Regions from separate parts of the Kitasatospora herbaricolor genome, predicted to be linked through region 1. Evidence: riboswitches for the same ligand, from Rfam matches in the RefSeq annotation. Region 1 holds a riboswitch; each other region holds the start of a gene.
What was found. Region 1 has a riboswitch for cobalamin ahead of nicT (Nickel transporter NicT). Riboswitches for the same ligand answer to the same signal wherever they lie in the genome.
Positions count from the first base shown of each region.

Region 2: linked by a shared signal. The riboswitch ahead of J2S46_RS36965 (acyl-CoA thioesterase) and the one ahead of nicT (Nickel transporter NicT) in region 1 are both predicted to bind cobalamin.
Region 3: linked by a shared signal. The riboswitch ahead of J2S46_RS28845 (cobalamin biosynthesis protein) and the one ahead of nicT (Nickel transporter NicT) in region 1 are both predicted to bind cobalamin.
Region 4: linked by a shared signal. The riboswitch ahead of J2S46_RS25500 (ribonucleoside-diphosphate reductase subunit alpha) and the one ahead of nicT (Nickel transporter NicT) in region 1 are both predicted to bind cobalamin.

Region 1 is NZ_JAUSVA010000002.1:7,670,900-7,678,239, forward strand. It holds gene aroB (3-dehydroquinate synthase) at 1-10, shown strand, start outside; gene aroQ (type II 3-dehydroquinate dehydratase) at 19-447, shown strand; gene J2S46_RS33340 (AAA family ATPase) at 784-1,596, shown strand; gene J2S46_RS33345 (Fpg/Nei family DNA glycosylase) at 1,700-2,509, shown strand; gene J2S46_RS33350 (MarR family winged helix-turn-helix transcriptional regulator) at 2,577-3,017, opposite strand; gene J2S46_RS33355 (quinone oxidoreductase family protein) at 3,120-4,049, shown strand; gene J2S46_RS33360 (ArsR/SmtB family transcription factor) at 4,042-4,425, opposite strand; cobalamin riboswitch at 4,512-4,750, shown strand; gene nicT (Nickel transporter NicT) at 4,779-5,897, shown strand; gene J2S46_RS33370 (EamA family transporter) at 5,941-6,795, opposite strand; gene J2S46_RS33375 (helix-turn-helix domain-containing protein) at 6,968-7,340, shown strand, end outside.
Region 2 is NZ_JAUSVA010000002.1:8,556,403-8,563,742, reverse strand. It holds gene J2S46_RS36985 (hypothetical protein) at 1-253, opposite strand, end outside; gene J2S46_RS36980 (TetR/AcrR family transcriptional regulator) at 516-1,073, opposite strand; gene J2S46_RS36975 (amidase) at 1,381-3,117, shown strand; partial or broken gene J2S46_RS36970 (3-hydroxyacyl-CoA dehydrogenase family protein) at 3,501-3,620, shown strand; gene J2S46_RS36965 (acyl-CoA thioesterase) at 3,757-4,236, opposite strand; cobalamin riboswitch at 4,499-4,721, opposite strand; gene J2S46_RS36960 (hypothetical protein) at 5,050-6,312, opposite strand; gene J2S46_RS36955 (alkaline phosphatase D family protein) at 6,305-7,340, opposite strand, start outside.
Region 3 is NZ_JAUSVA010000002.1:6,559,129-6,566,468, reverse strand. It holds gene J2S46_RS28860 (hypothetical protein) at 1-406, opposite strand, end outside; gene J2S46_RS28855 (alpha/beta hydrolase family protein) at 703-1,818, opposite strand; gene J2S46_RS28850 (helix-turn-helix domain-containing protein) at 2,042-2,752, opposite strand; cobalamin riboswitch at 3,094-3,226, shown strand; gene J2S46_RS28845 (cobalamin biosynthesis protein) at 3,352-4,335, shown strand; gene J2S46_RS28840 (cobyric acid synthase) at 4,332-5,831, shown strand; gene J2S46_RS28835 (putative cobaltochelatase) at 5,884-7,340, shown strand, end outside.
Region 4 is NZ_JAUSVA010000002.1:5,749,473-5,756,812, reverse strand. It holds gene J2S46_RS25520 (glycosyltransferase family 39 protein) at 1-1,057, opposite strand, end outside; gene J2S46_RS25515 (glycoside hydrolase family 26 protein) at 1,057-2,121, opposite strand; gene J2S46_RS25510 (glycosyltransferase family 2 protein) at 2,118-3,719, opposite strand; gene J2S46_RS25505 (hypothetical protein) at 4,044-5,078, opposite strand; cobalamin riboswitch at 5,214-5,375, shown strand; gene J2S46_RS25500 (ribonucleoside-diphosphate reductase subunit alpha) at 5,486-7,340, shown strand, end outside.

The DNA of each region.
Region 1 (7,340 bases):
CTCCGCGTGACCAGGGTGATGGTCCTCAACGGCCCCAACCTCGGCCGGCTCGGCAGCCGGGAGCCCGACGTCTACGGCGCCACGTCGTACGCCGGACTGGTCGAGCGCTGCACCGCGCTGGGCAAGGAGTTCGGCTTCGAGGTCGATGTGCACGAGACCAACTCCGAGCAGCAGATGGTCGAGTGGCTGCACGAGGCGGCCGACGGCCAGGTGCCGGTGGTGATCAACCCGGGTGCCTTCACGCACTACTCGTACGCGATGCGCGACGCCGCCGCCCAGCGGACGGCGCCGCTGATCGAGGTGCACATCTCCAACCCGTACGCGCGCGAGGAGTTCCGGCACAACTCGGTGATCGCCGCGGTGGCCTCCGGCACCGTCGCGGGCTTCGGCCTCGGCTCGTACGAGCTGGCCCTGCGCGCCCTGGCGGAGCAGCTCACCACACGCTGACGCAAGATCATCGGCCCGGTGGCGGACTGTGCCCGCCACCGGGCCGACGTGTAGTGTCCCCGTCGGAGACGGTGTCGGGAGGTGACCGTGACGCAGTACACAGGGGGAGGTCAGCTGCCGCCCCGGCCGGTGGTCCCGCCGGCCGCGCCCGCCGGTTCCATGGTCACGGGTCTCACGGGCAGCGGCCCCACGGCCACCGGCCCCGTGCCCACCGGCCCCGCCGTCGCCGCCCCCGGGCCGCCCGCGCCCGCCGGCCCGGCACCCGCAGGGCCCCCGGCCGCACCCGCCGCTCACCCGCCGGCACCCGCCGAACCGGGCCCGCCCACCGTCCCCCTCATGCCGGTGGTGCCCGCGGCCGCCGCCCCCGCGCCGGCCGCCATGACCGCGACCCCGCTCTTCGTCAGCGGCAGCGCCGCGGGACCGCCCCCCGGCCACCCCGCCCCCCAGCACCCGTACGGGAACCCGGCCCTGCGCGCGCACGGAGCCCCCGGCCCGCCGGGCCGGCCGGTTCCCGCCGGTGCGACCGGGCACTTCCTGCTGCCGTCCGGCGCGCCCGTGCAGCTCCCGGCGCACCCGCAGCAGCACGCCCCCACCGGCCCCATCGCCGTCCTGCTGATCGGCCCGGCCGGCGCCGGCAAGACGACCGTCGCCCGGCACTGGGCCGAGCGCCGCCCGTCCCCGACCGCGCACATCAGCCTGGACGACGTCCGCGAGTGGGTGCAGTCCGGCTTCGCCAACCCGCAGTCCGGCTGGAACAACGCCTCCGAGGCCCAGTACCGGCTGGCCCGCCGCACCTGCGGCTTCGCCTGCCGCAACTACCTCGCCAACGGCATCTCCTGCATCATCGACGACGCGGTCTTCCCCGACCGCCCGGCGATCGGCCTCGGCGGCTGGAAGCGCCACATCGGCCCCGGCATGATCCCTGTGGTGCTGCTCCCCGGCCTGGACTCCGTCCTCGCCCGCAACGCCCGCCGCAGCGGCAACCGTCGCCTCAGCGACGAGGAGGTCGCCCGGATCCACGGCCGGATGGCCGGCTGGTACAACTCCGGGCTGCCGATCATCGACAACTCGCAGCTGGACGTCGCGGCCACCGCCGCCGCCCTGGACCAGGTCATCCTGGCCCGGCTGCTGGGCCGGCCGGTGCGCTGACCACGCCTTTCCGGGTCAGGCCGGCGTCCGGCGTCCCTGCCGGCTGTCAGTGCCGGCTGGGATGATGGACCCGTCCTGCTGATCCACCGGGGGAGCCGAGTCCGTGCCCGAAGGCCACATCATCCACCGCCTCGCCGCCGAGAACCTCAAGACCTTCGGCGGCCGCCCCGTCCGGGTCTCCAGCCCGCAGGGGCGGTTCGCCGACGGCGCCAAGCTGATCGACGGGCAGCTGCTGGCCACCGCCGAGGCCACCGGCAAGCACCTCTTCCTCGGCTTCGAGGAGGGCGCCTGGCTGCACGTCCACCTCGGCCTCTACGGCGGCTTCACCTTCGGCGAGGGCCGGGCCCCCGCGCCGGTCGGCGTGGTGCGGCTGCGCCTGGAGAACGACGACGCGTACGCGGATCTGCGCGGCCCCACCACCTGCGAGCTGCTGACCGCCGCCGAGAAGGCCGCCGTGCACGCCCGCCTCGGCCCCGACCCGCTGCGCGCGGACGCCGACCCCGACCTGGCCTGGCGGCGGATCTCCGCCAGCCGGACGACGGTCGCCGCGCTGCTGATGGACCAGAAGGTGCTGGCCGGGGTCGGCAACGTCTACCGCGCCGAGGTGCTGTTCCGGCTCGGCATCAGCCCGCACCGGGCGGGCCGGGACCTCACCCGCGCCGAGTGGGACGCCGTCTGGGCCGATCTGGTGGGCCTGATGCACGAGGGCGTCGGCGCGGGCCGGATCGACACCGTCCGCCCCGAGCACACCCCGGAGGCGATGGGCCGCCCGCCGCGGGTGGACGACCACGGCGGCGAGGTCTACGTCTACCGCCGTGCGGCGATGCCCTGCCTGGTCTGCGGGACGGACGTCCGCACCGAGGAGCACGCCGCCCGCAACCTCTTCTGGTGCCCCTCCTGCCAGCAGGCCTGAGGCGGCCCGGGCCGGGCGCCGGGCCGGGCCCCGGGCCTCAGTTCCGCGGGGCGGCGACGACCGGGCCTCAGTCCCGCGGGGCGGCGACGACCCGGGCGAGCAGCTCCACCAGCCGGGTGCGCTCCTCGGGGTCGAGCGGCGCCAGCAGCGCGGCGTTTGCCCGGTCGCCGAGGATCCGCAGCCGGGCCAGCAGGTCGTGGCCGGCGGGGGAGAGCGCGACGGTGTTCTTCCGTCGGTCCTTCGGGTCCGGTGCGCGGGTCACGAACTCCCTGGACTGGAGGTCGTCGAGGACGGCGACCAGGTCCTTGGGGTCGATCCGCACGATCCTGGCGAGGTCCGCCTGGGCGAGCGGACCGTGCTCGGCCACGCCGCAGAGCACCGCGTGGTGCGGCAGACGGACGCCCTCACGCGCGAACTGATCGGCCACCAGGCGGTGCCCGAGGGCGGAGGCCCGTCCGAGCAGCCAGCTTGGCAGGGTCTGCAGGTGGGCGAGCGGGGTCTCGGACATGGGGGCAGTCTATCCGGATATTCGTTGGACATCCCCATGAATTCGTCCCTACCGTTGGGGTATCCAATGAAATCCCTCCGCTGGGGGAGAAGGGGGACGCCCGTGCGCGCACTCAGGTTCCACACGTACGACGGCCCGGCGGCGCTCCGGCTCGACGAGGTGGCCGAGCCCGTGGCCGGCCCGGGGGAGCTGCTGGTCCGGCCGGAGCTGGCCGGCGTCACGCTGCCCGCGCTCAGGCAGTTGCGGGGGCGAGGAGCCCCGCAGGCCCCGGCCGGCCCGGGCGGCGAGTACCTCGGCCGGGTGGTCGCGGCCGGCGAGGGCGTCACCGGCTTCGCGCCCGGCGACCGGGTCGGCGGGATCGCCCCGGCGGTGCACGCCGAGCTGGTGGCCGCCCCGGCGGGGCTCGCCGTCGCCGTGCCCGGTGCGCCGGCCGCCGGTGACGCGCTGGCGGTGCTGCGCAGCGGGCTGGTCGCCCTCGGCGCGCTGCGGGTGGGCGGCCTGCGGGCCGGCGAGTCGGTCCTGGTCACGGCGGCGGGCGGCGGGGTGGGACACCTGGCCGTCCAGCTGGCCCGGGCGCTCGGCGCGGGCCGGGTGATCGCGGCCGTGGGCGCCGGGGAGAAGGCCGGCTTCGTGCGGGGGCTCGGCGCGGACGAGGTGTTCCGCTACCAGGACGGAAGCTGGGGCGCGCCGGTGGACCTCGTCCTGGACGGTGTCGGGGGCGAGGTGCTGCCCAGGGCGCTCGACGCGCTGGCGCCGTTCGGCCGGCTGGTCGCCCTCGGCGGCGCGGGCGGCACGCTCGACGCCGGCGAACTGCTGGGCGGGATGCGGACGGTGACCGGTCTGTCGATGGCCGTGCTGGCCCGGCACCGCCCCGGGCTGCTCGACGAGTGGCGCCAGGAGCTCTGGGAGCTGCTCGGGCGGGGAGCGCTCCGGCCGGTCTGCACGGAGTTCCCGGTCACCGCGGCGGCCGAGGCGTTCGGCCTGCTGGAGCGCCGGGCCAACCTCGGCAAGGTGGTCCTGCGGATCAGCTGACGGCCGGCTCCGGGCCCACGTGCTCGGCCGCCGCGCAGGGGCCCAGCAGGGCGCCGAGCTCCTGGTCGACGACCCGGTAGCGCACCACCCGGCCGTCCCGCTCCCCGGCCACCACGCCGGCGGTGCGCAGCAGCCGGAGCGCCTGCGAGACGGCCGGGTCGCGCATGCCGGTGGCCACCGCGAGGTCGCTGACGGCGAGCGGCCCGGCCCGGTGCAGGGCGACCAGCAGCGCGAGCCGGCCGGGGTCGGCGAGCAGCGAGAAGCGCTCGGCCCAGGCGCGCACCCGGGCGGTGTCGCCGATGGCGGCGATGGCCTCGCAGACCCGGTGCCCGTCGATGGTCCGGTGGTCCGCGCGCTCGGCCGGTACGAGATGCATGCGGGCATTGTCGCAGCCGGGGGACTGACTGTGATCCTGAACACCTGCGCAGGTGCGCAGCCTTGCACAAGTGACCTGACGCCCCGTACGGTGTGGCCCGCCGTGGTGTTCGGGAAGACCGGTGACGGACCTTCAGAGGTCCCATTCCGGAGCGGCCCTCGCCACTGTGAACGGGAAGTCTCCGCACCGTACCCGCCCCCCGGGCGGGTGGTCACTGGACGCCGAGGCGTCCGGGAAGGCCTGGTGCGGTCGCGCAGCACCCACCGCCGCTTCGCGGCCGGGTGTGCCCCGAAGCCAGGAGACCGGCCACGGCATCTCACGAAGTGATCCACGAGGTGCTGGAGCGTGACCGGATGACCCTGCCCGAAATCGGTGCTGCCCGAACGGCGGCGCCCGCGGTCGATCCCGCGCTCCCCGCCTTCCGCTGGCGGCGCGAGGACACCGTACGGACGGCCGGGCTGATGGTGGTGATCCTGGCCATGCACGTGCTGGCGTTCGGGACGCTGTTCTTCCTGGTCGCACCGCACGAGTACGCGGTCGGTACCCAGGTCTTCGGGGTTGGCCTGGGCATCACCGCCTACACCCTGGGGATGCGGCACGCCTTCGACGCCGACCACATCGCGGTGATCGACAACACCACCCGCAAGCTGATGGCGGACGGCCGGCGCCCGGTGTCGGTGGGCTTCTGGTTCGCGCTCGGGCACTCCTCGATGGTCGTGCTGATGGCGGCCCTGGTGGCGGGCGGCGCCCAGCTGGCCAACACCCTGATGGACGAGGACTCGGTCACCCACCAGTGGCTCGGGGTGCTGGGCACCAGCGCGTCCGGGGCCTTCCTCTACCTGATCGGCGCGCTCAACCTGGCCGCGCTCTTCGGCATCCTTCGGGTCTTCCGGGCGATGCGGGACGGGCGCTACGACGAGGCGGAGCTGGAGGAGCACCTCAACTCCCGGGGCCTGTTCAACCGGGTGCTGAGCCGGGCCACCCGCTCGATCACCCGGCCCGGCCAGATGTTCCCGGTCGGCATGGTGCTGGGCCTCGGCTTCGACACCGCGACCGAGGTGACCCTGATGGTGATGGCCGGCAGCGGCGCCGCGGCGGGCCTGCCCTGGTACGCGATCGTCTGCCTGCCGCTGCTGTTCGCCGCCGGGATGAGCCTGTTCGACACGCTGGACGGGACGTTCATGAACTTCGCCTACCAGTGGGCGTTCTCCAACCCGGTGCGCAAGGTGTACTACAACCTGACCATCACCGGGCTGTCGATCGCGGTCGCCTTCATCATCGGCACCATCGAACTGGTCGGCGTGCTGCACGAGAAGCTGGACCTGACCGACCCGGTCAGCGGCTGGATCGCCGGCCTCTCGCTCGACAACGTCGGGTACGTGATCGTCGGCCTGTTCGTGGTGGTCTGGGCGGCGGCGATCGCGTACTGGCGACTGGGCCGGGTCGAGCAGCGCTGGGCCGCCCGCCCCTGACCGGCCCCGCCCCGGGTCGGCGCGCGGGCGGGGCCGGCCGGGCTCAGGCGGCGGCGAGCAGCAAGGTCCCGGCCACCGCCAGGCCGGCGCCCAGCACCTGGACGGGGCGCAGCCGCTCCTTCAGCAGGCCGCGCGCCATCAAGGCGGTGACCACCGGGAAGAGCGAGGCGAGCACGGCGGCCGCGGCCGCCGACCCGCTGTGCGAGGCCGTCGCGTAGGTGCCGTTCGCCGCCACGTCGGCCACGCCGATCGCGGTCAGTGCGGGCATCCGCCCGCGCAGCTCCCGGCCGAGGGCCCGGCGGGCTCCGGCCGGGCGCAGCATCGGGGCGAGCGCGGCGCCGCCGACGGCGATGTTGCAGAGCCGCTGCACGCAGAGGGTCAGCAGCAGCCTGCCCTCGCCGGAGGCATGCGCGACCAGGGCCATCACGGCGCCGAAGCCGAAGGCTGCGCCCAGGGTGAGCAGCAGGACCGTCCGGCCGGCGGACCGCCCGCCGCGCTCCGGGCCGCCGGCCAGGGCGACGCCGACCACCGCCACCGCGATCCCGGCCGCCTGGAGGAGACCGGGGCGCTCGCCGAGCACCAGCCCGACGCCGACCGGGACGGCCACCCCGACGGTGGCCAGCGGCGAGACCACCCCCATCGGGCCCAGTGCCAGTGCCCGGTAGAAGGCCAGCATCGCGAACGGGCCGATCACGCCGGCCGCGACGGCGTACCAGAGCATCGGGGAGGCGTCCGCGAGGCCGCCGGTGGCGAGCACGGCGACCACCAGCACCACGGCGGCCGCCAGCTGGGAGGCGACCACCACCGACAGGGCCGGCAGCCGCCGGGTGAGGGCTCCGCCGCCGAAGTCGGCCAGGCCCCAGAGCAGGCTGGCGCTGAGCGCGAGCAGGGCGCTCATCGGGAGGCGGCCGGCTGGCCGGCGGGGGTGTGCGGGGCGGGCGCGCGCCCGGCCGGCGGGTGAACGTGGGACAGCACAGTGGCCTCCGCAGTACAGTCGGGTGGACTTCTTGTCCGGACCGCAGCGTAGTGCAACATAGTGAACTATCCGAATCAATTCATTGGACTGTCCCGTGCCGGATCCCGATCTCGTCACCCAGGCGCTCGCCCGGAACCTCAAACGGCTGCGCACCGAGCGCGGCTACACCCTGGACGCCCTGGCCGCCCGGGCCGGCGTCAGCCGGGGGATGATCGTGCAGATCGAGCAGGCGCGGACCAATCCCAGCGTCGCCTCGGTGGTGCGGCTCGCCGATGCGCTCGGCGCCTCGATCGCCCGGCTGCTCGACTACGACGAGAGCGCCGCGGTGCGGATCGTCACCGCCGACCAGGCCGTCCCGCTCTGGAGCGGCCCGGCCGGCGGCAGCGGCACGCTGCTCAGCGGCGTGGAGGCGCCCGGGCCGCTGGAACTCTGGGCCTGGCGCCTCGAACCCGGCGAGGGCTACAGCT
Region 2 (7,340 bases), 890 kb from region 1:
CGTGGTTGACCGACAGGTAGATCACGTTGTCGTAGCCGCGCCACGTCTGGACGAGGATCCCGTTGTTCGGGTCGCGCGCCTCGACCATGCCGCCGGCGGTCTGGACGGCGACGTTGTTCTCGACCTCCTCGCTCCAGACGACGCCCTCCCCGTTCTGCACGGCGAAGGCCGAGGAGTCGGAGAGGAAGAGGACGGAGAGGGCCGTCAGCAACGCCACGACGGCTGTCCGCCATGGCTTCAGGGAGAGGTTCACACGGACTCCTGGCCTGTGGATGTCATGAAGGGAACGGGTACGGCGCGGCCCCGGAGTGACTGCACACCGGCGGCCGCCCGCCCCGCTGTCCGCCACTGTGCTCCTCGGCAGGCCTCCGCGGCCTCCGGCATCTGACGGTCGGTAAGGCGCTTCGTTTGAGTCGGATGACTTACCGTCGGGTGGCGCCGCGCCAGGGCCGGCTCGCAGCAATTGACATGACGGCACGTCGGTTTTCGACCGGGACCCTGCCCGGGACGTCTCCTCAGGCCACGCCGGCCGGCCGCAGTTCGCGTTCGAGGGCGGACAGGGCGAACGCGTGCGCGGAGGCGTGCTGCCAGCGCGAGCGTCCGAACATCACGTCGCCGGAGAGCCCGTTGAGCATGGCCACGGCCCTGATGACGAACTCGGAAGGGTCCACATCGGCGAACCGCCCCAGCGCCCGCCCCTCCCGGAGGATGGCTTCCAGGCGCTCCTCCCAGGCGTCGGACAACGCGGTGAGGAGGTGCCGGCCGGCGTCGTCGTGGCGCTGGGCCAGCACCTGCGTCCACAGGGCGTAGCGTTCGTCGCCCTGGTGGCGGGGCAGGTAGAAGCGGACGAACAGGGCCAGCTTCTCGGCGGGGGACGCGGCCTCGTCCGCGGCCTGCTGGAACCGGGCGCCGAGGTCCGCCTCGCTCCAGGCGAGGACTTCGAGCAGGAGGCGGTCCTTCCTGCCGAAGTGGTAGAGGATGTGCCCGGTGCTCATGCCGGCCCGCGCCGCGATGTCCGACATCCGCACGGCCGCGGTGCCCTTCTCCGCGATGGCGCTGATGGCGGCCCGCATCGCCCGCCCCCGCGCCTCGTCGCCGCTGGGCCGGCGCTTCCTGTCGGCCGGGGCCCGAAGGGGCTGGGCGGCGGCACCCGGCCCGGTGGCCGTCGCGGGGCCGGTCACGCCTTCCGCCGCGGGGAGGCGTTGCGGCCGTACGGGCTCGGACTCTGGCGGCGGCGTCGGCATGGGCTCATCTCGATTCTGGGACCTAGATCTGTAGTCTAGACTGAAAATCTAGTCAGTGCAGTGGAAGCACGGCGGCCGCACGCGATCGGTTCGACGCCCAGCGGCTCGGCCGACCCGACCCTCAGGAGACACCCGTATGACGCGCCGATTCGACGTTGTGGAGACCGGTATCGCCGACCTGCGCGCGGCGCTGGAGAAAGGTGAGACCACCGCGGTCGGCCTGCTCGACGCCTACCTCGCGCGGATCGACGCGTACGACCGGCCCGGCACCGGCACCGCTCTCAACGCGATGGTGGTGATGAACCCGGAGGCCCGCGCCGAGGCGGAGGCCTCCGACGCCCGCCGCGCGCGCGGCGAGACGCTCGGCCCGCTGGACGGCATCCCCTACACCGCGAAGGACAGCTACCTCGCGAAGGGACTGACCGCCGCGGCCGGCTCGCCCGCCTTCGAGCACCTCGTCGCCCAGCGTGACGCCTTCGCCGTCGAGCGGCTGCGCGCGGGCGGGGCCGTCCTGATAGGGCTGACCAACATGCCGCCGATGGCGAACGGCGGCATGCAGCGCGGCGTGTACGGCCGCGCGGAGAGCCCGTACAGCGCCGACTGGCTCACCAGCGCCTACGGCTCCGGCTCCTCCAACGGCTCCGGCACCGCGACGGCGGCGTCGTTCGGCGCGTTCGGCCTCGGCGAGGAGACCTGGTCGTCGGGCCGGGCGCCCGCCTCGAACAACGCGCTGTGCGCCTACACGCCCAGCCGCGGCGTGATCTCGGTGCGCGGCAACTGGCCGCTGGTGCCGACCATGGACGTCGTGGTCCCGCACACCCGCACCATGGCCGACCTGTTCGAACTGCTGGACGTCATCGTCGCCGACGACCCGGAGACGCGCGGCGACCTGTGGCGTGCGCAGCCCTGGGTCCCGCTGCCCTCGGCGTCGCAGGTGCGGCCCGACTCGTACCCGGCCCTCGCACCCGCCGACGCCCGGACGGCGCACGCCGCACTCGCCGGCAAGCGCGTCGGCGTACCCAGGATGTACATCAACGCCGACCCCGGCGCCGGCACCAACCCCGACGGCGGCATCGGCGGCCAGACCGGGCAGCGGATCGACACGCGCCCGTCGGTGATCGCCCTGTGGGAAGCCGCACGCCGCGACCTGGAGGCCGCCGGCGCCGAGGTGGTCGAGGTCGACTTCCCCGTCGTGTCCAACTACGAGTCCGACCGCCCCGAGGCGCCCTCGCTGCACACCCGCGGCCTGGTCGGCCGCGACTTCCTCGCCGTCGAGATCGAGGACCTGTCCGCCTGGGCGTGGGACGACTTCCTGCGGGCCAACGGCGACCCGGCGCTCGCCACCCTGGCCGAGGTCGACCCCGACCGCATCTGGCCCAAGCAGCAGGGCGAACTCCCCGACCGCTACACCGGCTTCGACGACACGATCGGCGACTACCCGCGCCTGGTGCGCGAGCGCCCGTACGCGTCCTTCACCGACATGCCGCACCTCGAAGAGGGGCTGCGCGGGCTGGAGGAGACCCGCCGGGTCGACCTGGAGCTGTGGATGGACGACCTGCGCCTGGACGCGGTGGTGTTCCCCGCGGTCGCCGACGTGGGGCCCGCGGACATGGACGTCTGCGAGGCGTCCGCCGAGCTGGGCTGGCGCAACGGTGTCTGGGTCGCGAACGGCAACCTGGTGCCCCGTCACCTCGGCATCCCGACCGTGACCGTGCCGATGGGCACCATGGCGGACACCGGCATGCCCGTCGGGCTGACCTTCGCCGGCCGGGCCTACGACGACAACGCGCTGCTGGCCCTCGGCGCGGCCTTCGAGGCGACGGGCAGCCGGCGCACGGTGCCGCCGCGCACGCCGCGCCTGGCGGCGCAGTGAACTGACGGGTGTCGCGGCGCGCCGGGCGCGGGCGGACGGAGGCGGTCGGACGGAGGCGCCCGGCGGCTCGGCGCGCGGTCACGGGTGGCGGCCCGGCGGCGGGGGCACCCTCCCCCGCCGCCGGGCCGAGCAGGGGTGCCGGCCGGTCCCCTCGGGCAGGCCGGCACCACCCGAAGGGGCCGGATCCGCAGGGGGCCGGTTCTGGTCCCGGCCGCCGGAGGCCTCGACGGCACCGGGCCCGTTAATAATTCAGACCTGCACGTGGTACCGGCCGTCCTGGCACCTGGGCCCGGCCCCTCGCAAAGGCCCGAGGACGCCCGCGGCCCGGCCGGAGCGGGACGCCGGAGCGGGCCAGTGCGGCGCGCGGGCGGGCGGGGCGCCCGATGTACGACGAGTACAAGGAGCCGCTCTACGCTCCCCCGCCGATGCTCGCCCGGATGGTCGAGGCCGGACTGCTCGGCCGCAAGAGCGGGCGGGGATTCCACGCCCACCGGGCGGTGTGAGCACGGCCGCACGGCGCACTGCGCGCCCTGGTGACGGCCGGTCCGTCCGGGCCCCGGGTTCCCCTCCGGGTCAGGGCGGGGTCGGGGTCGGGGGCCCGGACGGACCTGGGTGCTGAGGGTCAGCCGGTCGGCCAGGTCAGCCGGCCGGCCCCTTCGCCCGCCGAGCGCGGCGCTCACGGGCAAGACGCTCGCGGCGCTGCTCGACGGTGCTCTCCGGGACCAGCGCCGGCACACGGTGCGGCTGCCCGTCCGCGTCGACGGCGACGAAGACCAGTTGCGCCGTCGCCACCCTCGTCACCGGCCCGGTGAGGTTCCACCGTTCCGCCGTCACCACCACCGAGACGTACATCGAGCTGCGCCCGGCGTGATCGACACGGGCCAGGACCGTCAGGAGGTCACCGGCCCGCACCGGCGCGAGGAAGGACATCTCCTCCACCGACACGGTGACCGCGGGGACACCCGCGTGCCGGCCGGCGGCCGCGGCCGCGGCGTCGTCGATCAGCTTCATCACGACGCCGCCGTGCACCGTCCCGTAGAGGTTGGTGTCGTGCTCGCTCATGATGTGGGCCAGGGTGACCGCCGAGTCCGTCGGGGTCCGGGAGACGGCAGGGGGCATCGTCACCGGGCCACCCCGCCGGTCGTCGGAGCGCCCGGCCGGATCCCGGCCGCGCCGGAGCCGGCGGACCGGCCTGCCGTCGCCCCGCTGTCCGGGCCTCGACGGTTCACGGCCCCGGGGGCACCCGGCCACTCGGTCTGCTGCACGGAACTCTCCTTCGCGAGTTCAGGAGACCCCGGGTACGCGCAGGAGCGGGAGGTGCGCGTGCGCGTCCCTCCCCGCCGCCGACCCGCCCGCGGGGTCCGGTGGGACCACGGACCGTGGCGGTCCGCGGGCAGCGGCAGGTCTTCGGACTCGCGGGCGCGCCCACCCCTGTGAAGGGCGGACTCCTACTGGCCGTCGCTTCCCGGGCCGCCTTGGCCCAGTGCGTATGACGGCGGTCGTTCCCGCTCACCGCTGCGGGGCAGTCCCGGATTCCCACCGGGTTCCCTCTTGCGACGCGCCTGCCTGGCGGACAGGGCGAACCAGCTGCGCAGGCCACTCTACGGTCGTCGCCGCAGATCAGAAGCACCGGGGCAGGGCCACCGGGCCGGCCCCTGCACGAGCGTCCTCCCTCGGCCGTAGCACAATCCTGAAGCCGGCGTGCCGCGCGAGCGCTTGCGGACACCTGGGCTGCGCGCGGGCTCTTGACATCCCTTCAGCACTGGCCGCGGTCGAGCAGGGGCCCACCCCCGGACCCGGACGCCCGCCGGGCCACCCTGTGGAGGTGGTCCGACAGGGGTACCGGAGAACCGCGTTCCCGCGCGGTTCCGGACCCGCCTGCCGGATCTCCCGACCGGGCGGCCCGGCGGACGTCCGTGGATCGAGCGGACGTCACCAGTCCGAGTTGGTCGCCCCCAGACTCAGCAGGACCTGGTCGAAGCTGTTGCCGTCGTTGTCATCGGTGTACGAGATCGCGAGTGCACCGAACGGGGAGGAGGCCACCGCGGCCTGCTCCTGCCGACCGGTCGTGACCTGACTGACGGACTGGGCCGGCAGCCGGCCGGCGAAGGTGCCGTCCGGGTTGAGGCCCCGGGCCCGGACCGCCGGATCGGTGCCGGCGACGCTCCAGCCGACCACGGCGTCGCGCTGGTCGTCGATGCCGACGGTGGGGTTGCCGGCTCCGGGTCCGGCGGAGATCTCGACCTCGGCCGAGCCGGCGGTACCGGCGGCGGTGAACGACCGGGCCCAGACACCGCGGGTACCGGTGTGGTCGGACTCCCATGCCACGGCGAAGTCGCCGTTGAAGTCGGCGGCCACGGCCGGACGCTGCTGCTGGCCGCCGGCGAAACTGTTGGCGCTGCGGCGGGTGAGTGCGACCGCCCCGTTCGCCTTGGCCAGCTTCACCAGACCGATCTGGTAGGAGCCGTTGTTGTCGGTGTCGTCGTCCCAGACGACGACGGCGTCGCCCGAGGCGGAGGTCGCGACGTCGGGGTTGTGGTGCGCGCCGCCGGTCGCGTTGACCGTCACCTCGTAGGCCTTGGTCGTGGTCCCGGTGAACCCGGCCGCCTTCACCGTCGCGGCCGCGGTGCCCTGGATGTCCTCCCACACCACGGAGAACGCCACCGCGCCGGTGCTGCCCGGCGCGCCGTCCGGGTCGACCGCGACGCGCGGATGGATCTGCTGGCCGTCGGAGTTCGCGTTGGCCCGACCGGAGCCGAGGACCGCACCGGCCGGGGAGAGCACCCGGTAGACGATGTTGTAGAACCCGTTGCCGTCCGGGTCCTCCGCCCACACGACGACGGCGTTGCCGCGGTCGTCGAGGCCCACGTCGGGCTGGAGGTGCCGCCAGGCCACCCCCGCCGTCCCGCCGGCCGAGAGCTTCGACTCGTAGGCGGAGACGCCGTTGCGGAACATCCGCACCCACACGTCACTGTGCGCGTCGTCGGCCGGGGCGGTCGAGTCGCGGTCGTCCTCCCAGACCACCGCGACGTCGCCGAGGCGGTTGGCCGCGATCGAGGAGGTGTCCTGGTCACCGGTGGAGTCGCTGTTCGCGGTCACCCAGGACGAGGGCCCGGCCGCCGAGGCCGGGGCGACCATGGCGAGGGCCGCGGCGAATCCGGCGACGACCGCGCCGAGTACGGAGAGTTTACGCATCGGCCAACCCCGGCTGTCCGTCGTGGATGACAAAGGTCCGGGCGGTGGTCGCCGCCGCGCCGTGCTCGGTCACCGTCGCCACCGACCTGAAGTCGGCGGTGATTTGCGCCGGCGTGACGTGCGTGCGGACGTAGCCGCGCTGGTTGGAGTAGAAGCGCAGGTGCGGATTGAGCGATCCGTTGGGGATCGTCGTGGTGGCGCTTCCGTTGCCGCCGCTGGTGATGGATGTGCAGACCAGCTCGGAGCCGATCGTCGCCGAGGACGGGTCGGCGTAGTCGGCCTTCAGGTCGTTGCCCCAGGACGCGTGCACGTCGCCGGTGAGGACGACGGGGTTGCGCACGGCCCGGTCGATGATGCCCTGCTGGATCCGCGTCCGGCTGGCCCGGTACCCGTCCCAGGCGTCCATGTTCATCGCGCCCGCGGAGTTGACGTTGCGGGCGAAGAAGACCTGCTGGCCGATGAGGTCCCAGGTGCTCAGGTGCTGGCCGAGTCCGTCGAGCAGCCACGCCTCCTGGGCCGCGCCGGTGATCGAACGGTTCGCCAGGTCGGCGTCGGCGCAGACCTTCGTCCCGTCGCCGCAGGCCTGGTCGTCGCGGAACTGGCGGGTGTCGAGCATGTGGAAGGTGGCGAGGGTGCCCCAGCGGACCCGGCGGTAGAGCTGGATGCTGTTGCCGGACGGCGTCGCCGCGGCCCGCAGCGGCATGTTCTCGAAGTACGCCTGGTACGCGGCGGTGCGTCGCGCCGTCCACTGCGCGGCCGTCAGCACGGGGCTGCTGTCGGCGCGCACCATGTCGGCGTAGTTGTTCTCCACCTCGTGGTCGTCCGGCACCACCAGCCACGGCGCGATCGCGTGCGCGGCCTGGAGGTCCGGGTCGGTGCGGTAGAGCGCGTAGCGGCGGCGGTAGTCGGCCAGCGACACGATCTCGCTGCCGAGGTGCTGGCGCACCCCGCCGGTGCCGGCGCCGCCCTCGTAGATGTAGTCGCCCAGGTGCAGGATCAGGTCGGGGCGGTCGTCGGCCATCCGCCGG
Region 3 (7,340 bases), 1.1 Mb from region 1:
CGCGGGGCTCGACCAGCCCGACCAGCAGGGCCTGGCCCCAGGCCTTGGCGGCGGCGCCGACGGTCATCGCGAGCGCGCGTCCGGCGGCGCGGGCGTCCTCGGGGAGGAGTTCGCCGCGCTTGTCGACCTGCTCCAGCTCGCCGGCCCAGCGGGCGATCCGGACGGCGTCGACGAGCATCCGCCGGGCCAGCGGGGCCAGCTCGGCGGGGGCGGGGAAGCCTTCGGGTACGGGTGCGCGCCCGCGACCGGGAGCCGGTGCGGGGCCACGGCGGCGGGGTGCGCCGGGAGTGCCCGGGCGCGCACCGTCGGGACGGTGGGCCGTACCGGGCAGACGGGTCACCGTCGCGCCGGTACCGATCGTCGGCGGGAGCGGGGCATCACGGTCGCGCGGGTTCCGAGACGTCACGCCGTGCAGTCTTCCCCGTGCACGGGCGTTCTGTCACATCGAGTTCGGCGAGTCTGCGGGGAGCCGGGGCGGGGAGGGCCGCAAGATCGGGCAACAGACCCCAAACCGGGCTTGCGCACCGCAAAAATGACGTGGTCACGCCACCTATTGGATGGTGTACCCCCCGGCGAGGGGCGGCCCGGGCCGCTGCCGCCGGGTGCCTCGCACGGCGGCCCGGGCGGGCCCGGCAGGGGGCGCCGGGGCCGGTGCGGCGGCTCGGGTCACGGCGGCCGCGCGGGTCGCAGCAGCCGCCCGGGTCACAACAGCGGCGTGAGGAAGCGCCGCAGGTTCTCCTCGTACCCGTGCGGGTCGGCGTTCCACAGCGCGGCGTGCGCGGCCCCGGGCACCGGGCGCAGGCTGACCAGGTCCTCACGGCGGCCGGCCAGACGCTCGGCGGCCGGCCAGGGGGCGACCGCGTCGTCCGGGCTCTGCATCAGCAGCGTCGGCACCCGCAGGTCGGTGCCCTCGGCGAGCCGTGCGAAGCCCGCCAGGTCGACGCCGGAGCGCCCCTGGGCGGCCAGTGCCCCGAGCCCGGCCAGCGGGGCGCTGACACCCGCCCCGGCGGCCTCCCTGCGCACCGTCCTGGACCAGTCGAGCACCGGCGAGTCGAGGATCAGGCCGCTCACCGCCTCGGCCCAGGCCGAGCGGGCCGCCGTCTGGAGGGCCATGGTGGCGCCCAGCGACCAGCCGAACAGCACGACCTTGCCCGCGCCGCTGTCCAGCGCCAGCCGGACGGCCGCCTCGACGTCGCGCCACTCGGTGTCGCCGAAGTGGCCGAGCCCGTCGGGCGAGGCCGGCGCGCCCTCGTCGCCCCGGTAGGTGACGGCCAGCACCGGCAGTCGCAGGCGGTGCAGCAGCGGGACGACCGGGAGCGTCTGCTGCCGGTCCGCCCCCGGGCCGTGCACCAGCAGCACCCAGGTGCCGCGCATCCCGTCCAGGTACCAGGCGGGCAGCGGCCCGGCCTCGCCGACCGCGGCGGTCTCCAGGAAGGGCAGCCCGAGCGCGGTGGTCGGGTCCCCCAGGTGGACCCGGGGGGTCAGCCGCACCACGGTGCCGGTCTCCAGGGTGCCGGTGTCCGCCCGCTCCAGCCGGCGGGTGACGGCCTGCTGGTCGCTCTGCAGGACCTCGCCGACCACCGCGTGGCCGTCGGCCCCCCATTCCAGGGCGTAGCGGCCCGGACGGGCGGTCTCCACCGTCCGGGTGAGGGTGACCCGGCCGGCGGCCACGCCGAGCACCCGGACCGGCCGGGCGCCGGACGCGTGGTCCGCGCGGGGGTGCACCGCCCGCTCCGACACCTTGCGCCCGAGGGCCAGTACGGCCACGCCCGTACCGGCCGCGGCGGCCGCCACGACTGCTGCGGTTCCCCAACGCATATCTCGCTCCCCGCTCTGCTGCTCCCTGCCGGGCGGCCGGCCACGGCCCGGTTGGATCCGCTCCCCAGTCCACGCGTCGCGGGGCCGGGCGGCCACCGGTGCGGGGCCGTCCGGGGCACGGGCGGGGATCGGAAGCGGGCGGGCGGGGAGCCGTGCGGAGCGCGGAGGAAGGAACCCGGAAAGGGGGACGCGGAGGAAGAAAGGGGAAGGAGAGGCTCGGGGGTCAGACCGGGATCTCGGTGGGCCGCCGGGACAGCAGCTCCCAGAAGCGCTCGCCGAGCGGCCGGGTCTGCCGCGGGGGCTCGGGCTGCGCCGGGGCGGACGACCCCCAGCCGCCGGAGCCCCAGTGCGCCGTCACCTGGTACTCGTTCTGCAGGTCCGTCAGCACCGCCGCGAGCAGTTCCTTCGGCACCGGGACGATCCGCCCGACCGCCTTCACCTGGGCCTGCCAGCGCCCGTCGACGCAACGGCGCAGCCGCTGGTCCAGCTCCTCCCCACGGCCGAGGACGGCCACCACCTCCCGCAGCGTCATCCCGAGCACCTGGGCGAGCGCGTACGTCCGGTCCTCGTCCCCGGTCCACCGGCCGGCGTCCTCGGCGAGGTCGTAGGCGCGCGGCGACAGGCCGATCCGGCGGGCGGCCTCGTCCCGGCCGAGCTCCCGGGCCACCCGGAAGTCGCGCAGGCAGGCCGGCCGGGCTCCCATCAACTGGGCGGGCGGGCACCACAGGGCGCGGGCGAGGGCGATGAACTCCTCCTCGGAGGGCCGGATCTCCCCCGTCTCCCAGCCGATCACGTGGGCCGGCAGCAGCCGGACCCCGTGCGCGGCCATCCCCTCCGCCACTTGATGAGGGGTCAGGCCCAGCCCGGCGCGGTGCGCCCTGGCCGCCATGGGCGAGAAGGGCACCGGCGTCACGGAGGGCTGTCTGGATCGCATGAGCAACGACCGTACGGGCCGGGCCCGGACGGCCCCAGACGCCGAACGCACGAAGCGCAGGTCAGGCCCCCGGTGGGCGACTGGCGGATCGTACAGATCAGTGCCGCCCGACGGGCGCGCTACTCGGAGGTAATGACGGTTTCCTCCAAGGCGCACCGCTACGCGGGTAGCGCGACCCTGGCCTGCGCCGCTCGCGGACGGCCGGCCCGGCGCCCGGGGTGCGTCGTCCGCGCGCCGCGCACGGCGCACGCGGGCCGCGCGTGTGACCAAACCCTCGGTGGCCTTGGTTGACTCCCGGTTCGGCCGCGTGATGGGATCCATCAGCCAAACGGAGGCATGCAGAGGAAGCCGGTGCGAATCCGGCGCGGTCCCGCCACTGTCACCGGGGAGCACGCTCGAACCATGGTCACGGCGGTCCGTCAGAAGCCCGCGGGAAGGCCCGAGGGTGTGTCCGACCCGGAAGCCAGGAGACTCTCGCCCCCGGTACGTCGAGCCAGGGCGCGGACCCTGAGTGAGGACACGCACGCCATGCAGGCTGCCCGGGCCGTCCACCGGCCACCGTCGAACCGAGCCCGCCGCCGTACCGCCGCGCACCTGCCGTGCGCGGGCTGACCCGCGGCGCAGCCTTCGCCCTGGGCGCCGTCGCCGGACACCTGGCCGACGCCCGCTTCGCCGACCCGCGACGCGGTCACCCGGTGGCCGCCTTCGGCACCGCCGCCGGCCGCCTGGAACGGCTGCTCTGGCGCGACCGGCGGGCCGCCGGCGCGGCGTACACCGCGCTCTGCGTGGGCACCGTCGCGACCGTCGCCACGCTCGCCGACCGCACCCTGGGACGCTCGCCGGCAGGCAGGGCGGCGCTGGCCGCCGCCGCGACCTGGACGGTGCTCGGCGGCACCTCGCTCATCCGGGAGGCCGGGACCGTCGGGCGCTCGCTCTCGGCGGGGGACCTCACCGCCGCCCGGGAGCGGCTGCCGCACCTGTGCGGGCGCGACCCGAGCGCGCTGGACGAGCAGCAGATCGCCCGGGCGGTGGTGGAGTCCGTCGCCGAGAACACCGCCGACGCGGTGGTGAACGCCCTGGTCTGGGGAGCGCTGGCCGGCACCCCCGGCCTGCTCGCCTTCCGGGCCGTCAACACCCTGGACGCGATGGTCGGGCACCGCTCGCCCCGCTACGTCCGCTTCGGCTGGGCCTCGGCCCGGCTGGACGACGTGGCCGGCTGGCCCGGCGCCCGGCTCACCGCGCTGCTGACCGTCCTGGCCGCGCCCCGGCCCGCCACCGCCTGGCGGGTCTGGCACCGCGACGGCGCGGCCCACCCCAGCCCCAACGCCGGCCGGGCCGAGGCCGCCTTCGCCGGCGCGCTGGGCGTGCGCCTCGGCGGCACCCTGGCCTACGGCGAGAGGGTCGAGCACCGGCCGGTACTGGGCCGCGAACTGCCCCCGGTCGGGGTGGCCGACATCGAACGGGCCTGCCGGCTCTCCCGCCGGGTCGGGCTGCTCGCGCTCGGCGTCACCGCCGCCGGGCACGCCCTCCTGCACGGCGCGGGCCGGGGCCTCACACGTCAACGGAAGGGTGGCCGCAATTGAGCGGGGCACTGCTGGTCGCCGGAACGACCTCGGACGCCGGCAAGAGCGTGGTCACGGCCGGGATCTGCCGCTGGCTGGCCCGACAGGGCGTCAAGGTCGCGCCCTTCAAGGCGCAGAACATGTCGCTGAACTCCTTCGTCACCGCCGACGGCGCCGAGATCGGCCGCGCCCAGGCGATGCAGGCGCAGGCCGCCCGGGTCGAGCCGGAGGCGGCGATGAACCCGGTGCTGCTCAAGCCCGGCGCGGACGGCCGCAGCCAGGTGGTGCTGCTCGGACGGGCGGTCGCCGAGGTCGGCGCGCTGGACTACCGCGAGCGCAAGCCCGTCCTGCTGGAGAAGTCCCTGGAGTGCCTGGCCGACCTGCGGCGCCGCTACGACGTGGTGGTGTGCGAGGGCGCCGGCTCACCCGCCGAGATCAACCTGCGGGACCGCGACATCGCCAACATGGGCCTGGCCACGGCTGCCGCCCTGCCCGTGGTGGTGGTCGGCGACATCGACCGGGGCGGGGTCTTCGCCGCGATGTACGGGACGCTGGCGCTGCTCTCGGCCGAGGACCAGCGGCACGTGGCCGGGTGGTTCGTGAACAAGTTCCGCGGCGACGCCCGGCTGCTGGAGCCCGGCCTGGAGATGCTGCACCGGCTGACCGGCCGTCCGGTGCTCGGCACCCTGCCGATGCTGAAGGGCCTCTGGCTGGACGCCGAGGACTCGCTCGACCTCTCCACCGTGGTCGACCGCGAGGACACGCCCGGCCCGCTCGGCGCGGACGTGCTGCGGGTGGCCGTGGTGCGGTTCCCCCGGCTGTCCAACTTCACCGACGTGGACGCGCTGGCCCAGGAGCCCGGGGTGCTGGTCCGCTGGGCCACCCGCCCCGAGGAGCTGGCCGACGCCGACCTGGTGATCCTGCCCGGCACCCGGGCCACCGTCGCCGACCTGGCCTGGCTGCGCGAGCGCGGCCTGGAGCCCGCCCTGCGGGCCAGGGCCGCCGCCGGGCTGCCGGTGCTCGGCGTCTGCGGCGGCTACCAGATGCTGACCCGCGAGATCGTCGACCGGGTGGAGTCGAAGGCCGGCGCGGTCGACGGGCTGGCGCTGCTGCCGGCGCACGTCCGGTTCGGCGCCGAGAAGGTGCTGGCCCGTCCGGTGGGCGAGGCCTTCGGACAGCGGGTCGAGGGCTACGAGATCCACCACGGCGTGGTCACCGTCGAGGGCGGCGAGCCCTTCCTGGACGGCTGCCGGACCGGGTCGGTGTGGGGGACGACCTGGCACGGCGCGCTGGAGAACGACGGGTTCCGCCGGGAGCTGCTGCGCGAGGTGGCGAAGCTGGCCGGGCGCGCCTTCGTCCCCGCGCCGGACACCTCCTTCGCCGCGGCCCGCGAGGCCCGGCTGGACCGCCTCGGCGACCTGATCGAGGAGCACGCCGACACCGGCGCGCTGTGGCGGCTGATCGAGGGCGGCGTCCCGGCCGACGGCCTGCCCTTCGTGCCGCCGGGTGCGCCGTGAAGACGTTGCCGGGTACGGATGCCGCAGGACCGGCCGAGGAGAGGGACACCCGATGACTGACGTCCGATACCCGTTCACCGCGATCGTCGGCATGGCCGACCTGCGGCTCGGGCTGCTGCTCAACGCGGTCTCGCCGGCCGTCGGCGGGGTGCTGGTCCGCGGCGAGAAGGGCACCGCGAAGTCCACCATGGTCCGCGCGCTGGCCGGCCTGCTGCCCTCGATCAGCACCGTCGAGGGCTGCCGCTTCGCCTGCGACCCCGCCGCCCCCGACCCGCAGTGCCCGGACGGCGCCCACGAGGGCCCGGCCGTCACCGACCGGGCCGCCCAACTGGTCGAACTGCCGGTCGGCGTCACCGAGGACCGGATCGTCGGCTCGCTCGACCTGGAGCGGGCGCTGTCCGAGGGCGTCAAGGCCTACGAGCCGGGGCTGCTGGCCAAGGCCCACCGCGGCGTGCTGTACATCGACGAGGTCAACCTGCTCCAGGACCACGTCGTCGACCTGCTGCTGGACGCCGCCGCGATGGGCCGCTCGTACGTCGAGCGCGAGGGCGTCTCGGTGCGGCACGCCGCCCGCTTCCTGCTGGTCGGCACGATGAACCCGGAGGAGGGCGAACTGCGGCCGCAGCTGCTCGACCGCTTCGGCCTCACCGTGGAGATCGCCGCCACCCGGGAGCCGCGCGAGCGGGCCGAGGTGGTGCGCCGCCGGCTCGCCCACGACGCCGACCCGGCCGCCTTCGCCGCCCGGTTCGCGGACGAGGAGCGGGCCCTCGCCGAGCGGATCACCGCCGCCCGCGAACTGCTGCCGACGGTCGAGCTGACGGACACGGCGCTGCGCCAGATCACCGCCGTCTGCGCGGCCTTCGAGGTGGACGGGCTGCGCGCGGACATCGTGATGGCCCGCACCGCGGTCGCGCTGGCCGCCTGGTCGGGCCGCACCGAGGTGCTGGAGGAGGACGTCCGCAAGGCCGCCCAGCTCGCCCTGCCGCACCGTCGCCGGCGCAACCCGTTCGACGCGCCGGGACTGGACGAGGAGAAGCTGGACCGGACCCTGGAGGAGCACGCCGAGCCGGACGAGCGGCCCGAGGAGACCGGCTCCGAGGAGACCCCCGGCGAGGGCCGCGGGCCGGACGAGGAGCAGCCCGGCCCGGACGGCGACGGCCCCGACGACGACGGCCCGGACGGCGGCGGCCCCGACGGCCCGGACGGCGGGCCCGGCGGCGGCACGCCCGACCCCGCCGGACCGGCCGCACCCGAGTTCGCCGCCACCGACGCCGCGCCCGCGCCGGACGCCCCCGAGGCGGACGTGCCCGCCCAGCACCCCCGTCCGGCCCGGGAGAACGCGCCGGTCGCCGCCGGCGATCCGTACCGGACCAAGCTGTTCAAGGTGCCCGGCACCGGCAAAGGGGCCCAGGGGCGCCGCTCCCCCGCCGAGACCGACGGCGGCCACACCATCCGCGCCCGCCGCCCGGCCGGCCAGCTGACCAGGCTGCACCTGGCCGCCACCCTGCA
Region 4 (7,340 bases), 1.9 Mb from region 1:
TGGCGAAGTGGTTCTCGACCACGGCCGCGACGATCGGGTAGAGCATCGGGGAGCCGGAGAAGTAGCTGTTGTAGTCCTTGGGCAGCGCGGTGCCGTACAGCAGGTGCGACAGTTCCGCGTGCCCCGCGTACATGTACAGCGCCTCGTCCTGGAAGGCGGTGTTGGAGAGTCGGACGGACAGCGCCGCCTGCAGTCCGAGGATGGCCAGCAGCAGGGCGCGGCTGACCCAGGAGCGGCGCCGGCCCGGGTCGAGCGACCAGCTGGCCTCCGGCACCGGGGCCAGGGTGTAGCGAGGGGCGTCGTCCTGCCCGTCCCGCTGGGCGGGGATGTCGGCCAGGGCCGGCACCTCCTCGGGATGCCCGGTCGCGCCGGACTCCTCGGGCGCCTCCCCGGCGGCCGCGGGGTGGGGCTCGGCCCGGTGCTCGTCCGACAGCTCCTCGTCCGGCCGGTGCCCGGCGGGCCGGTCCTGGCCCGCCCGGGCCGCCCGGGCCGCGGCCCGGCGTGAGCGCCCGGCGGCCGGCCCGGGCAGGGCGTTCGCGGACGGACCGTCCTGCGGCAGCTCGTCCCCGGGGGGCTCGTACGTCGCCGGCTCGAACGCGTCGGCCCGGTACGGGCCGTCGGCGTACACCCCTGGCTCGTAGAACGCGTCCTCGTACCGCGCGTCCCCCTCGCGGTGCCCGTCCTGGCGGTGCCCGTCCTGGCGGTGCCCGCCCTGGTGGGACGCCCCGGTGCGGGCACCGTCATGGCCCAGGCCGCCGTCGAAGGGGCCGCCGGCGAAGGGCGCGCCGGCGAAGGAGGCGTCATCGGAGGGGGCGCCGCCGAAGGGCGTGTCACCGGCGGACGCGCCGAACCGGCCGTCGTCGAAGGCACCGTCGTCGTGCGGGCCCGGTCCGGTGGCCGTCGGCCGCTGGGCCTGGAACCAGGAGCCCCCGGGATCGGGCCGGCGGACCGGCTCCTCGATCAGGGACTCGTCGGTGCCGGGCCGGTCGGCGGCCGGCAGGCCCTGATCCGGGTTCCCGCGCCGGCGGCGGCCGCTGTGCGGAGGGGAGGACGTCATCAGGGACTCTTCACATCGAATCCGTAGCGGCCGTCGGAGACCGCCTGTTTGAAGGAGGAGAGCGCCTGCGGATCGCTGTCGATCCGCCAGTTCGTCTCCTTGTTGATGTTGAACCAGATGAACCCGAGACAGTCCGGGCGCTTGATCACGTTGGCGGCCAGGTTGGCGATGTCGGCGGGCTTGCGCGCGCCGGGCTCCGAGCCGGTCTCGGCGATCAGCCAGGGCTTCTGGGTGAAGGTGCGGATCTGGGTCAGCGTCGGGGTGTAGAGGGTGTCGAAGGTGCCGGCCTCAAGGTGGGTGTAGTACGCCACGATCCCCACCCAGTCGACGTAGGTGTCGCCGGGGTAGTAGGGCTTGAGGGCCACGGCCGGCATCGGGTTGATGCTGTTCGGGCTCCACACCCAGATCACCTGGCCGACGCCGAGCTGGGCGAAGACGTCGTGCAGGTGCTGGTAGGCCGCCACGAAGTCGGCGGCGGTGGCGTGCTTGGTGCCCCACTCGTACCAGCCGCCGTTGAACTCGTGCGCGAAGCTGATCGCCACCGGGACGTTGGCGTTGCGGATGCCCGCCGCGTACCGCTTGACGTAGTCGTCGCTCTTGCCGGCGGCGATGTCGGCGAGGCTGACGGTGAACGGCTCCCAGGCGATGTACGGCAGGGCGCCGCTGTCCCAGGCGTTGCGGGCGCCCTTGGAGTCGTACTCGTCGCCCCAGCCGGAGTAGAACTCGATCATGTTGGGCTTCTTGCCGGCCTTGGCCGAGAACTCGTCCACCGCGGCCATCGAGAGCGGCGCGCCGTCGGCGGCGATCCCGAGGTACTTCTTCGCCGGCTTGAGCAGCGGGCGGACGTCGTACGGCAGTCCGGTGGCCTCGGCCGGCGCCGCGGCCGCACCGGTGGCCCCGGGCGCCGCGGCGGCGCCCGAGGCGGCCGCCGCGGACGGGGTGGGGCCGATGTTCTTCTCGCCGAGCAGGTCGCAGGCGGCCAGCGGGAGGACCAGGGCCGCGACCGCGATCAGGCGGACCAGCACCGGGAGCCGGCCCCCCGGGCGGGTGTTGCTGTCTGTCATGCCACTGCGTCCTGGGATCGGGGCTGGATGAGTATTCGGCCGACGGTGACGGCGTAGAACAGGCCGGAGGAGAGCACGAGGGCGAAGTCCGGCGGGTGCATGGTGAACATCCGGTAGACCGCGGCGCCCACCCAGACCACGGCCGTCCCGCCGCTCCAGAAGATGACGCCCCACCAGAAGCGCCGCTGCTTGTCCTTCTTCGCGCCGTTGGAGCCGGTCGGCTGCCAGCCCATCTGGCGGCCGCGGACGAGGTCCCAGATGGCGAAGAAGTGCGACCAGCCGTACATCATCCGGCCGGCCCAGGCCTCCAGGCGGTAGGGCGCCCGGTGCCACAGCGGGAAGATGACGGTCGCGTAGACCAGGCTGGGGATGACCAGCACCAGGTGCCTGACCTCCAGCAGCCTCGGCTGCAGGACGAGCAGCATGATCGGCAGCATCGGCAGCGCGAAGGTCATCAGCGCGGTGTGCATGTAGTACAGGAACCCGGAGACGTAGCAGAGCCGGGTGGTGAAGCCGAGCTTCGCCTGCCAGAACTTCTTGCTGGTCAGCAGGGACATCGAGCCCATGCACCAGCGGTACTGCTGGTTCTGGAAGGCGCCCGCGGTGTCCGGGCAGACGCCGGTGGAGAGCGCCACCGGGATGTACTGCAGGTCCCAGCCGAGACCGCGCAGGTCGAAGCCGGTGTGCACGTCCTCGGAGTGCGCGATGAGCGTGGTGCCGCCGTTCTCGGCCAGCGCCTCGCGCCGGTACACGGCGCAACTGCCGACGCAGATCGCGCCGTTGTTGCGCTGCCGGGCCACCTGCACCGAGCGGTAGAACAGCTCCTGGATGGCGCCCGCGCCGCGCTCGATCCAGTTCTGCGAGTCCAGGACGCGGAAGAACTGCGGCGACTGGACGATGCCCAGCTTCGGGTCCCGGTCCATGTACGGCAGGACCTCGTCCAGCAGGTCGTGGCGGGGCGCGAAGTCGGCGTCCAGGATCAGGATGTACTCGCCGTCCGAGCGGTCGAACCCGTAGTGCAGGTTGCCCGCCTTCTTGAACCAGCCGCGGTTCTCCCGGACGCCGTAGCGGAACCCGAAGTCGGCGGCCATCGCCTCCACCGCCGGGCTGGCCGCGTCGTCCAGGACGTACGGCATGACCAGACCGGGGTAGTGCTCGGCGAGCTTGCGGACGTGGGTCCAGGTGTTGTGCAGGGTCTCGATCGGCTCGCCGCAGACCGGCAGGAACACGTCGACGGTCGGGTACTCGGCCGGGGTCCACTTGCGGACCAGCCGGCGGTGCTCCTTGAGGTCGAAGTTCGGCGTGAAGCTGTTCACCCGCAGGGAGACCAGGTAGTACACGACGGTGAAGACGAGGAACGGCACGCAGAGCCAGAACCACGAGCCGACCCGGAAGAGCTCGACCTGGCTGATCACCAGGCAGACGAAGCTGATCACCGAGCAGAGCGTCAGCACCCACTGGTTGCGGACGGTGTAGTTGTACTTCTCCTGGGCGTTCGGGGGTGCCGGGAGCAGCAGGCCCGAGACGGGCTCCGACGCGTTCCGGCGGCGGCCGGACGACTTGCGTCTTCTGCTGGGCGCACTGGTCGCGGTGCTCACCGCGCGGTACCTCCTGGTAGCTGCGTTCCGCGTGCCGGAGCGAACTGACCATGCAGCAACTGTCCCCCGGGGCACCACACCTTATCGGACGCGCGTTCGCGGCCTGTTACGGCCGTCGTGAACAGGACGTCACGAACGGTCCGGCACGAACGGCCCGGTGCCCCCGGGCCCGGACGGCCCGTCACCCGCGACCGGCACCGGGGCGCGGGTCACCGGCCGGATCCGACCGGATCGGGCCAGGCCAGGCCGGGCAGGGGCCGGGCAAGGCGAGGGCCAGGCCAGGGTAGGGGTAGCCCGCCACCCCACGTCCGCGCGCGGAGGTACTCAGCCGGCGGTGGCCGCCGGCTTGGCCCGGCCCAGCAGGACCTCCTTGGCGCGGTCCGCGAGCGGGCTCGCCGCCGCGGCCGCCGCCGGATCGGCCTGGTCCGGCGTCTGCTTGAGCGAACCGGCGACGGTGAAGTACCCGAAGCGGCCCACCGCGGCGTGCGTCTCGGCGCAGCCCGACTTGTCGGTGACGCAGAAGGTGGCGACCCCGGGGCCGGACAGGCCCTGGACCAGGCCCGCGTGCCGGCCGAGCGCCTTGTCGGCGCCCGCCTTGTTGTCGAAGACGGCGATGCCGACCGTGACGGCGCTCTCCCCGGACACGTAGGTGGCCCGGACCAGCGAACGGCAGGCGTCGTCGCCGAGGGCGAGCCCGAGCCCGCCGGTGGTCGCCTTGGAACAGGGCGAGGTCGACCCGGTGACCATCCGGGTCCAGACCTTGCCGTCGATGGTGCGGGTCTGGTCGGGGAAGAGCGTCGCGGCGTCGACCGGGGCCTTGTCCGTCGAGGCGTCGGAGATCAGCGGCAGCGCCTGCTCCAGCGGCAGGCCGGTCGAGGCGGCCGGCTTCGGGTTCGGCTTGTTGCCGCCGCCGCCCTTGCCGGAGATGACCACGCCGGCGGCCACCACGCCGCCGACGAGCACCACGGCCAGCACCGCGGCGCCGATCCACAGCCGGCGGCGCTTGCGGGACTCGTTCTCGTGCTGGTCGGCCAGCTGGGTCCAGTTCGGCTCGGCCTGGAACGGCTGCGGCGCGGGCTGCCACTGCGGCGGCGGCGCCTGCTGCGGACCGGGCTGGGGGGCGAACGGCTGCTGCGGCTGGTGCTGCTGCGGGATCGGCGGGGGAACCGGCTGGCCCTGCGGCGGGAGCTGCTGCGCGGGCTGGCTGTACGGCACCGGGGGCGGGCCGAAACCACCCGGAGCCGGCGGGACGGGCTGCTGCCCCTGCGGCGGCTGCCCCGGTGCCCCCGGCTGCTGACCCTGGACCGGCTGTGCGGGCTGACGCGTCCAGTCGGACGGTACGCCCGTTCCCTCGCTCATGAGGCGAGATCGTAAAGCATGGTGCGCGCGGCAGGGCTGTCCGGTAATCAATCCGTTCCCAAATCCGGGCCCGGCACCCTCCCCCTTGCCTGCTCCGTGAGCCGACGACTGGTCGCCCGACACGCCACAGTGCACAACATGTGGTGCTTCATCGGGCTGGCGCCACTAGATGTATGCTCACTCCTGCTGTCGAACGCAGGGGAACCCGGTGCGAGTCCGGGACTGCCCCGCAGCGGTGAGCGGGCTGCCCGACCGGGCCACGCGAGTCCGATGACCTGCCGACGGTGTGCCACAGGGCTTCCCCGCAGTCGCCATGCAGCACAGCAGTATCGTCCGGGCCTCGCGGGTGGGCCGGGGGGTGGTTCGCGCGCGCCGTGAGGTGTTCCGCGCTGCCCTCCCCTGCGCCCATGCGGCCCGGCAGCCCCCTCGCCGACCGCCGCCGCCAGGAGAGAAGCGCCTTGACCACCGCTGCCTCAGTCACCCTGCCCGCCCAGGGTTCCAGCCCCGCCGCCCCGTCCGACCCGACGGTGTCCGACCCCGGTGGAGCGCTCCTGCGCCTCCTGACCGACCGCAGCGTCGACCTGCCCCAGGTCGACCCCGGCCACGTCGCCGCCGCCGCCCTGCGCGGCCGGCACGCCGGCTCCGACTTCGCGGAGCTGCGCGGGCTGGCCGTCGAGGCCGCCGCGTCGATGATCGCCGAGGACCCGCAGTACTCGAAGCTCGCGGCCCGGCTGCTCGCCCTGGAGATCCAGGACGAGGCCGTCGGCCAGGGCGCCGTCTCCTTCTCCGCCTCGATCACCGTCGGCCACGCCGAGGGCCTGATCGGCGACACCACCGCCGCGTTCGTGGCCAAGCACGCCGACGCGCTGGACGCCCTGATCGACCAGAAGGGCGACGACCGCTTCGAGTACTTCGGCCTGCGCACCGTGCAGTCCCGGTACCTGCTGCGCCACCCGATCACCCGCAAGGTGATCGAGACCCCGCAGCACTTCCTGCTCCGCGTCGCCAGCGGCCTGGCGGTCGGCGACGACGAGCAGTCGGTCCGCGAGGTCGCCGAGCTGTACGCGCTGATGAGCGCGCTCTCCTACCTGCCGTCCTCGCCGACGCTGTTCAACTCCGGCACCAAGCACCCGCAGATGTCGTCCTGCTACCTGCTGGACTCGCCGCTGGACAACCTGGACTCGATCTACTCGCGCTACGCGCAGATCGCCCGGCTCTCCAAGCACGCCGGCGGCATCGGCCTCTCCTACAGCCGGATCCGCTCGCGCGGCTCGCTGATCCGCGGCACCAACGGCAAGTCCAACGGCATCGTGCCGTTCCTGCGCACCCTGGACTCCTCGGTGGCGGCGGTCAACCAGGGCGGCCGGCGCAAGGGCGCGGCCTGCGTCTACCTGGAGACCTGGCACGCGGACATCGAGGAGTTCCTGGAGCTCCGCGACAACACCGGCGAGGAGGCCCGCCGCACCCACAACCTGAACCTCGCCCACTGGATCCCGGACGAGTTCATGCGCCGGGTCAACGCGGGCGGCGACTGGTCGCTGTTCTCCCCCGCCGACGTGCCCGAGCTGGTCGACCTGTGGGGCGCCGACTTCGACGAGGCGTACCTGAAGGCCGAGGCGGCCGGCAAGGCCGTGCGCACCATCCCCGCGCAGACCCTGTACGCCCGGATGATGCGCACCCTGGCGCAGACCGGCAACGGCTGGATGACCTTCAAGGACGCCTCCAACCGGGCCGCCAACCAGACCGCCCTCCCCGGCCGGACCGTCCACTCCTCCAACCTCTGCACGGAGATCCTGGAGGTCACGGACGACTCCGAGACCGCGGTCTGCAACCTGGGCTCGGTCAACCTGGGCGCCCACGTGGCCCCCGGCGCCACCCCCGCCGACCTGGTGAACGCGATGGACTGGGACCGGCTGGACTCGACCGTCCGCACCGCCGTCACCTTCCTCGACCGCGTGGTGGACATCAACTTCTACCCGACCCCCGAGGCCGGCACCTCCAACTCCCGCTGGCGCCCGGTGGGCCTCGGCGTGATGGGCCTGCAGGACGTCTTCTTCAAGCTCCGCCTGGACTTCGACTCCGCCGAGGCCAAGCAGCTCTCCACGCTGATCTCCGAGCGGATCATGCTGGTCGCCTACGAGCGCTCCAGCGAGCTGGCCGAGCAGCTGGGCCGGCACGAGGCGTACGCGGAGACCCGCGCCGCCCGCGGCCAGCTGCACATCGACCACTTCGGGACCACCCCGCAGTGGACCGAGCGCTGGG